Regions from separate parts of the Mesorhizobium sp. M9A.F.Ca.ET.002.03.1.2 genome, predicted to be linked through region 3. Evidence: predicted binding sites of a transcription regulator. Region 3 holds the regulator's gene; each other region holds the start of a gene.
The links. The regulator LexA, encoded in region 3, represses DNA repair genes until DNA is damaged. The targets are predictions, from matches to a motif close to TGTTCNNNNTGTGTTCNG.

Region 1 (3,278 bases), 210 kb from region 3:
TGGTCCATGGTCGTTTCCTTGAGCTGGGCGGCCATCATTTCGCCCAGCCCCTTGAAGCGGCCGATCTCGACCTTGCCGCGTCCGGTGAATTCGGTGCGCAGAAGTTCGTCCTTGTGCGCATCGTCGCGGGCGTAGGCGACCTTGCCGCCTTGCCTGATCGAGTAGAGCGGCGGCACCGCCAGATAGAGATGGCCGCCGCGGATCAGGTTCGGCATCTCCTGATAGAAGAAGGTGATCAGCAGCGAAGCGATGTGGGCGCCGTCGACATCGGCGTCGGTCATGATGATGACCCGGTCGTAGCGCAGGTCCTCATCGCGGTACTTTGACCGGGTGCCGCAGCCGAGCGCTTGGATCAGGTCCGAGATCTGCTGATTGGCGGCAAGTTTGTCGTTGCCGGCGCTGGCGACGTTGAGGATTTTTCCACGCAGCGGCAGCACCGCCTGGCTGGCGCGGTCGCGCGCCTGTTTCGCCGAGCCGCCGGCCGAATCGCCCTCGACGATGAAGAGCTCGGCGCCGGCCGCGGCATTCTGCGTGCAGTCGGCGAGCTTGCCGGGCAGCCGCAGCTTTCGCACCGCGCTCTTGCGCGACACTTCCTTTTCCTGGCGACGTCGCACCCGCTCGTCGGCGCGTGCGATCACCCATTCGAGCAGCTTCGAGGCTTCCTGCGGGTTGTCGGCCAGCCAGTGGTCGAAGGGGTCGCGGATGGCGGTCTCAACAATCCTGACCGCCTCGATCGTCGCCAGCCTGTCCTTGGTCTGGCCGACGAATTCCGGCTCGCGGATGAACACCGACAGCATGCCCGCCGCCGAGATCATCACGTCCTCGGACGTGACGATCGAAGCGCGCTTGTTGCCGACCAGGTCGGCGTAGGCGCGCAAGCCCCGCGTTAAGACGTTGCGGAAGCCGGCCTCGTGCGTGCCGCCTTCACCGGTCGGGATGGTGTTGCAGTAGGAATTGAGAAACCCGTCGCCACCGAACCAGGTCACGGCCCATTCGAGCGAACCATGGCCGCCTTGCCTGTCGCTTTTGCCGGCGAAGATTTCGCGGGTGACCTGGAATTCGTCGCCGAGCGAGGCTTTCAGATAGTCCTTGAGGCCGCCCGGGAAATGGAACTCGGCCTTGGCCGGCGTCGTGTCCTTCTCCTTGATCAGTGACGGATCGCAGGTCCAGCGGATCTCGACGCCGCCGAACAGATAGGCCTTCGAGCGCGTCATGCGATAGAGCCGCGCCGGCTCGAAAGCCGCGCCCTTGCCGAAAATCTGCTCGTCGGGATGGAAGCGCGTTTTGGTGCCACGGCGGTTGTGTACCTCGCCGAGATGCTCCAGGCCGGTGACCGGAATGCCGCGCGAGAATCTTTGCCGATAAAGTTGCCGTCCCCGTGCGACTTCGACCTCGAGATGATCCGACAGCGCGTTGACCACGGAAACACCGACGCCGTGCAAACCGCCCGAGGTTTCATAGACCTTCGAGTCGAACTTGCCGCCCGAATGCAGCGTCGTCATGATGACTTCGAGCGCCGGTTTCTTGAATTTCGGGTGTGGATCGACCGGAATGCCGCGGCCATTGTCGGTAACTGTGAGATATCCGTCGGCGGAAAGCTCGACATCGATGAAAGTCGCGTGGCCGGCGACCGCCTCGTCCATCGAATTGTCGATGACCTCGGCGAACAGATGGTGCATCGCCTTGTCGTCAGTGCCGCCGATATACATGCCGGGGCGGCGCCGCACCGGCTCCAGCCCTTCCAGAACCTCGATGTCGGCGGCACTGTAGCTCTCGCTGCCGTCGCGGGATGCCGGGCGCCTCGCCGCCTGCACCAGCGGGTCGACCGGGCGCGCGGTGGCGCGAACCGGTTGCGGCTGCTTGTCCATAGTGCCGAAAAGATCGTTGTTGTCGTCCATGCCGGTCCTGGATTCCGATGCTGCGAATCACCACCCGATACTGCCACGCTTTTTGCGGGCAGGCGACGGAGGTTCCTGTTACGTTCGAGGATAGAGCCTCTTACCGCAAAACCATTCGACAACCAAGCGGCGGAAATGGGTCGACGCTTGGACATCGACGCTTTGTAAACCTTGTCCGAAGGTTGCGCCGGAAGGTTGGCCGAAAAACGGTATTTGCGAACTGCCGATGACCTAGAATGCAGCGGAACCCCTCAAGAGGCTGCTGCCCACGCATGTTGGATTACAGTTCGCTCCTGCTCGCGGCGGCGCTGTCGGGCACGTGCCTCAGCATCACCATGTTTGCGATCTGGTTCGCCGCGCCACAGGCACGCTTTGTGCTGACGGTGGGCTGCGGCATTCTGGTGCTCGTCGCGCATGTGGTCTTGTTCTGGCGCTACGCCAGGGATCCCAGCCCCTGGCTTTGCCAGATTGTGCTCGCGCTCCTCAGCCTGGGCTTCCTGGTGCTCTGCCTGTCGGCCATGCAGTATCTCGGCGTGCGTGATTACGGGCGCGCTATCCTGCCGACCCTGGCTGCGATGGCTGTCTGCGCGGGCGTAACGTATCTCGGCCTTGACGGGGTCGGCTTCATCGTCACCTACGCGACGGTAACGGCACTGCTCACGCTTATGGGCGTGATGTTCTGGATCAAGGGCGGTGGTCACGATCGCCGGATTCTGCTGGTCGTTTCGTTCCTGAGCAGCGTCTGTGCGCTGTCCTTCGTACTTTGCGCCGCGGTCCTGCTGGTCAAGGGCCAATGGACGCTCGGCGTTGCGCCCGACAATTGGGCCGAGCGGTTGAACTCCGTCGTGGCTGTTGCCTGCATGACCGGGCTCGGCGCCTTGACGCTTTCCCTCCATCATTTACAGGCGCAGACCGAATTGAAGGCCGAGACCATGACCGACCCCTTGACCGGGCTGATGAACCGGCGGGCGTTAACGGCATTCTATGGCGAGCGGGCCTTCGGTCCGTTCATGTCGGTCGCTATGTTCGACCTCGATCATTTCAAGAAGACGAACGATGCATTCGGTCATCCGGTCGGCGATCAGGTTCTGCGCCGCTTCGCCACGGTCATCAGAAAATATGCCAGGACCGGCGTCGACGCTTTTCGGCTGGGCGGCGAGGAATTCGTGCTGGTCATGTCCCGGATGACGGAAGAGAAGGCCTACGAGATTGCGAGCAAGATCAGCGTTGCCTTCGGCACCGAGGTCGTGGCCACCCAGCTTGGTCCGTTGCGCAGCACGGTCAGTGGCGGCGTCGGCTTTGGCGGGACCGGCGGCAGCAGCCTCGACGATGTGCTGGCCGAAGCCGACGCCGCGCTCTATGCGGCAAAGCGCGCCGGGC
Region 2 (3,278 bases), 1.4 Mb from region 3:
TCACCTTGGCGACGATCGAGGCGGCGGCGATCGACTGCGATCGCTGGTCGCCCCTGATCAGCGCTCTGCCCGCGCAGGACAGGCCTGGCGGCACGTCGCGACCATCGGCCAGCGCCAGTTTCGGCTGCACCGGCAGGCCGGCCAGAGCGCGGCGCATCGCCTCGAGGCTGGCCTTGAGAATATTGCTGCCGTCGATGCCTTCCGCGCTGACCGAGGCCATCGACACGCCAAGAGCGGATCCGAGGATTTTCAGGAACAGCGCCTCGCGCTGCAGATGGCTGAGGCGCTTGGAATCGTCGAGACCGTCGGGAATGTTGGCGGGATCGAGCACCACCGCTGCCGCGACGACCGGCCCGGCGAGCGGGCCGCGGCCGGCCTCGTCCATTCCCGCCACTGGCCATAGGCCTTCAGCCATCGCCTTCGTCTCGAAGGAGAAATCGGGTCTCTCTACGATTTCGAAGAGAAGCGGAGAATCAGAACGCGCGCGAGCCATGTTGCGGCGAGGTTCGCATCGGCTCCGATTCTCCGCAAGCCCCTCCGGGTCGGGTGGGGCACCGGACCCGGAGGGCACCGTCTGCAAGCCCGGGGACAAGACAGGCCGGACGGGATTCTTTCATGTGCCGCCGGCAACGGCGCACATGATGTCTTCACAGCAACATCAGTTGCTCGGTTGCCTTGGCAGCGGCGACGAACTGGTCGGTCCTCAGCGACCGCCGCTCGGCGTTGAGGCCAAGCCTTTTGGCGGCGATCTCGAAACGCCGACCGATCTGCCAGGCATAGGGGCCGGACCCTTTCATGCGCTTGCCCCATTCCGAATCGTAATCCTTGCCGTCGCGCATCGAGCGGATCAGCGACATCACGTGACGGTAGCGGTCCGGATAATGGCGCAGCAGCCAATCCTTGAAGATCGGCGCGACCTCCAGCGGCAGGCGCAGCACGACATAGCCGGCCTCGCGCGCTCCTGCCGCGCGTGCCGAATCGAGGATACGCTCCATCTCCTGATCGGTTAGGCCAGGGATGATCGGCGCGACCATGACCGAGGCCGGAATGCCGGCATCCGAAAGCTGCCTGATCGCCTCCAGCCGCTTGGTCGGCGTCGACGCGCGTGGCTCCATCGTTCTGGCCAGCATTCGGTCCAATGTCGTCACCGACAGCGCCACCTTGGCCAGCCCGCGTTCGGCCATGCGCGACAGGATGTCGATATCGCGCGTCACCAGCGCGGATTTGGTGACGATGCCGACCGGGTGGCCGCGCGCCTCCAGCACTTCGAGGATCTCGCGCATGATCCGGTACTGTTTCTCGATCGGCTGGTAGGGATCGGTGTTGGTGCCGATGGCGATGGTGCGCGGCTGGTAGCCGTCCTTCGACAGCTCCTTGTCGAGCAACCGCGCCGCATCCGGCTTGGCGAACAGCTTCGATTCGAAATCCAGCCCCGGCGACAGGCCCATGAAGCTGTGCGTCGGCCGGGCGAAGCAATAGACGCAGCCATGCTCGCAGCCGCGATAGGGATTGATCGAGCGGTCGAAGGAAATGTCCGGGGATTCGTTACGGGTGATGATGGTGCGCGGCTTCTCGACCTGTACCTCGGTCTTGAAGGGCGGCAGTTCCTCCAGAGAATTCCAGCCATCGTCGAACACATGCCGGCTGACCGGCTCGAACCGGCCGGATGGGTTGATGCCGGCAGACCGGCCGCGATTGCGGTCCGGACGGATACGTACGCCGCTCTGCTCGATCATTGCATTGGCCATCTCGGCTCTTCCTGCCCCGAAGGCTGCAATGTCGGCACGTACGATCTGTTCCATTTTCGCCCTCTCCCACGGACTGTCGGTCGGCCGTCGAATCGCTCTGCTCATGAAATTATTCCTATCTCATGAAAGAGAACAAAGCAAGAACTTTTTATGGTGCCACGCAAAACTGGCGCCACGCCCGGCTTTCCGCTATTCGGCTAACGATGCTCAGCGTTCTTATCCAGACCCTGAATGACGAAGAGAGACTTGCCCGCACGCTCGCCTCGCTGATCGGCGGTGCGGTCGAGGGCGTGGTGCGCGATGTCGTCGTTTGCGACAGCGGCTCGACCGACCAGACGCACCGCGTTGCCGAACATGCCGGCTGCCTCTACGTGGCGAGCGGCGGCATCGCCGCCGGCATCAGGCAGGCCAAGGGCGACTGGCTGCTGCTGCTGGAGCCGGGTGCGCGGCTGGCGGAAGGCTGGATCGACGAGGTCGCCGCCCATGCGGCCAGGCAAACCATGCCGGCGCGGTTCTCGCGGGCGCGCGGCAGTCGCGTGCCGTTCCTGTCGCGGGTGTTTTCAGGGAACCGGGCATTGGCCGAAGGGCTGCTGATCAGCAAGCGCCAGGCCGCGGCCTTGTCGAAGCATGCCCGCAGCGCCGAAGCAATCGCGCGCGGCCTTGCGACCAGGAGGCTCGATGCCGAGATCTGGGTGGCTCCGGCGAAGTGAGGGTTTTTCCCTCTCCCGGTGCGCGGACGACGGAGGTCGCATCCCTTCGCCGAGATGAATTTTTTGCAAAAGCCGTCGTTTATTGTGCATTGCACAAAATCTGACCTCGGGTTACCATTCTTTTGAGACGGGCGGTTGGGTTTGGGTAGCGCCAGAGCAGTAAGCGACCGACGCTATGCTGTTTTGATAGTTGAGGATCCCGATGACCCCTTCAAGCCCTGACAAATCCGGTGCTGCAAGCCTCGAGTCGATTGCCCAAAACGGCAGCCTGCTGCGCCGCATCGCCGTGCGGATTCCGACCTATCTGACGGACCTTCGCGAGAATCCGGCATGGCTGCCGATGTTCATGCTGGCGCGCACCATGCCGGCGCGGCGATTGCATTGGCGCGGCGCAAAACCCGTCCGACCGGCACAGAACGTCCAGGAAACGATGTTCACCGGTGTTGATCGTGATGCGGTGGTCGGTGCGCTCCGCTCGGAGGGCCTGTTTTCCGGGCTTGTCCTGCCATCGTCGATCCACGAGGAGATCGCCGGCTTCGCGCAGCGCACGCCTTGCTTCGGCAATTTCGACCGTCGGCTGGAGTTCCTGCCGGCCAAGCATGCGGAGGCCGAGAGCCACTTTGGCCGCCCATTGCTCAGCGGGCACTTTTTCGAGCGGATTCTCGACTGTAATGCCGCGCTTACCGTGCAGCGCGACCCGTTGCTTCTCGACATTGCCGCCCACTATCTCGGCAGCCAGGCGAAGCTGATCACCACGCGCGTCTGGTGGAGCTTTCCGACGAACTCCGTCTCCGATGCCGAGAAGAACCTGGCGTCGCTC
Region 3 (3,278 bases):
ATGCCGGCTGGTCCGACTACCGAGCAGGCAGGGCCACCGCGCCACCGCCGCGACGATCGCCGCTCGGCTTCGTCACGCGAAAATTCCTGGTGGCGATGGGCGGCCTTGCCATGACCTCCATCATCGCGGGAAGCGCGACGGCGCTTTTTGCCATATGGCATTTCCAGCGGGTCTCGCCACTCAGCCTGTTCGCCAATCTGGCGATCATGCCTGTTGTTTCGCTGGTGGTCATGCCTTTCGGCGTTCTTAGCGCTCTGGCGATGCCGTTCGGTGCCGACGGGCCTTTCCTCTATGTGATGGGCAAGGGGCTGTCAGCGATGATCGTCCTATCCGGATGGATCTCGGAGCGCTCGCCCATCGACGCGGTCGGGCTGATTTCGATGCAGTCGGTCCTGCTGGCGACGATCGCTCTTGTCATCGCGACCATGGCGACGACCTGGCTGCGGCTCGCGGCGCTTCCTTTTGCGCTTGCCGGCCTGCTGACGATTTCCGACACACGCACGCCCGACGTGCTGATCTCGGAGAATGCGCGACTGGTCGCTCTGCCGGTCGGCGGCGGTGAGCTTGCCGTCAACCGGGCGCGCCCGAACGAATTTACCATCGACAACTGGAAACACGCCCTGAAGGCCGAGACGATCATCATGCCGGAGACATTCGCCAAGACGGATATACAATTCGACATCACCGATCCGGCAGACCTGCCGCCGGGCGCGCCTTTCTACTGCACCGCCGGCCTGTGCCTTGCCCGGCATCCGTCCGGTGCGATCGTCGCGCTCGCCGACGACCGCAAAACCGCGCGGCCAGCCTGTGCCTTTGCGGACTTGATCGTCATCGACGATGCGACAGCCTATTATGATCCCTGCCGCAATCCGCTGGTCCTCGTCGTGACCAAACGGCAACTCGCTCGCATGGGCAGTGCCGCCGTCTTCTTCGATCCGCAATCGGCGACGACGCGCGCAAAAATTCGTTTCGCCGTCGAAGAACCGTACCGGCCCTGGCATGTACAGCGACAGTTTTCTCGAGAGGCGAGGGGGCTGCCGCCATACCGCGAGGCCGAAAAACCCAAAAAAGCCGCCGCTCAGTAACGCCGAATCAATCCGACGAGCTTGCCCTGCACCTTGACCCGGTCAGGCCCGAAAATGCGCGTCTCATAGGCCGGATTGGCGGCTTCCAGGGCGATCGAGGCGCCTTTGCGGCGGAACCGCTTCAGCGTCGCTTCCTCCTCGTCGACCAGGGCCACGATGATCTCGCCGGGCTGGGCGGTGTTGGCGTTGCGAATAATGACCGTGTCGCCGTCGAAAATGCCGGCCTCGATCATCGAATCACCCTTGACCTCCAAGGCATAATGCTCGCCGCCCATGATCATGTCCGGCGGCACCGAGATCGAATGCGTCTGGTGCTGGATGGCATCGATCGGCACACCGGCAGCGATGCGGCCCATCACCGGGATGGATACGGTGGCAATGACGTCGTCGTCATTGCCGGCCGCAGGCATGCGTGAAGGCGCTGGCTTGACCTGTCGTCCGAGGTTGCCCTGACCAAGACTGCCTTGAATGACGCTCGGCGAGAATTTGCGCGCCGCATTGAGACCGGGCGCGATCGAATCGGGCAGGCGCAGCACCTCCAGCGCGCGGGCGCGGTTGGGCAAGCGGCGAATGAAGCCGCGCTCCTCCAGCGCCGTGATCAGCCGATGGATTCCCGACTTGGAGGCGAGGTCGAGCGCTTCCTTCATCTCGTCGAAGGAAGGCGGAATGCCGCTTTCCTTCAGCCGTTCGTGGATGAACATAAGCAGTTCATGTTGTTTGCGTGTCAGCATCGCGACCCCCAACAGAATCAAAAAACAAACCCAGAACAAACACTATCTGTTCCAGTTGTGTTCCGCAACCGTTTAAAGTTTAATGAATCTGTTGACGTTTTGTTCAGCGTAGCATCAGCACGCTGCAGGCAGCGCCCGTCGTGGCTGCGGGAGCGAATGGCTCGCGCACGATCAGCCCGTTGGCGTCGGCCAGCATTCTGAGCATCGAGGAATCCTGGATGCCGAACGGCGTCGCCTCAAGCAAGCCGGCTTCTTCCTTCACCATGGCGCGTACATAGTCCTGCCTGAGATCGTTGGCCGGCATCGCAGCACCCAGCCGCGCCTCACGGATGTCCTGCCGGTAGGCACGGCCGCCGAGCCGTGCAAGCAGCGGCTTCAGGAAGAGCTGCGTGCAGACCAGGCTCGCCACCGGATTGCCGGGCAGGCCGATGCAGCGGATGCCGCCCAGCCGGCCGAACATCAGCGGTTTGCCGGGCCGCATGGCGATCTTCCAGAAATCGAGCGTCATGCCTTCGCCGGTCAGCACGTCATGAACGAGGTCGTGGTCGCCGACCGAGGCGCCGCCCAACGTGACGATGACGTCGGCTCCTGCGTCGACCGCTTTTTTCACCAGCGCGGCGATCGCCTCCTTGCGGTCTGCGGCGATGCCGAGATCGAGCACACGCGCGCCGACCGAGCGGGCCGCGGCGGCGACGCCATAGGCATTGGACGAGATGATCTGGTCTGGGCCGAGGTCGCTGCCCGGCGGCAGCAATTCGTCGCCGGTGGCGATGATGGCGACCAGCGGCCGTTTCACCACGCTGACCTGCGGATGGTTGGCTGACGCCGCCAGTGACAAGGCCGCCGGATCGAGCAGGCGGCCTTTCCCCAGCAGAACGTCGCCCTTTGAGAAATCGAGCCCGAGGCGGCGGATGTTGCGGCCTTCAACCGTCGATGCGGTCACTTCGATGCTGCCGCCGCCAAGGTCGCGGACATTCTCCTGGATGACGATGGTGTCAGCGCCTGCGGGAAGCGGCGCGCCGGTGAAGATGCGCACGGCCTGCTTCTCACCGACCGTCCCGGCGAAGCCGCGGCCGGCCGGCGCCATGCCGATCACCGAAAGCCTTGCGGGTACGGACGCGACATCGGCGGCCCGCGCGGCATAGCCGTCCATGGCGGACGCGTTGAAGGGCGGCTGGGTGCGGAGCGCCACGAGCGGCTCCGCCAGCACGCGGTCGGCGGCGGCTATCAGGGCGACGCTTTCGGCTTGCGAGGGCGCAGCACCTTCAAGCAGGCGCTCGAGCGCCTCGGTGACCGGAAGCAGCGCCATTATTGCCCAGCCCCTTGGGCGCCCACCTTGTAGTCGCCGGATTTGCCGCCGGTCTTTTCCACCAGCCTGATGCCGGAGATCACCATGGCCCGGTCGACCGCCTTGGCCATATCGTAGATGGTCAGGCAAGCGACCGAGACGGCGGTCAGCGCC

Region 1: the regulator LexA is predicted to act here: its motif matches at 1,969-1,986, upstream of parE (DNA topoisomerase IV subunit B).
Region 2: the regulator LexA is predicted to act here: its motif matches at 1,877-1,894, upstream of EJ066_RS16160 (PA0069 family radical SAM protein).

The regions. Positions count from the first base shown of each region.
Region 1 is NZ_CP034443.1:4,589,464-4,592,741, forward strand. It holds gene parE (DNA topoisomerase IV subunit B) at 1-1,898, opposite strand, end outside; gene EJ066_RS22155 (diguanylate cyclase) at 2,171-3,278, shown strand, end outside.
Region 2 is NZ_CP034443.1:3,361,777-3,365,054, forward strand. It holds gene EJ066_RS16155 (ribonuclease HII) at 1-493, opposite strand, end outside; gene EJ066_RS16160 (PA0069 family radical SAM protein) at 648-1,802, opposite strand; gene EJ066_RS16165 (glycosyltransferase) at 1,952-2,458, shown strand; gene EJ066_RS16170 (hypothetical protein) at 2,661-3,278, shown strand, end outside.
Region 3 is NZ_CP034443.1:4,798,187-4,801,464, forward strand. It holds gene EJ066_RS23140 (ComEC/Rec2 family competence protein) at 1-1,085, shown strand, start outside; gene lexA (transcriptional repressor LexA) at 1,079-1,816, opposite strand; gene glp (gephyrin-like molybdotransferase Glp) at 1,920-3,125, opposite strand; gene moaC (cyclic pyranopterin monophosphate synthase MoaC) at 3,125-3,278, opposite strand, start outside.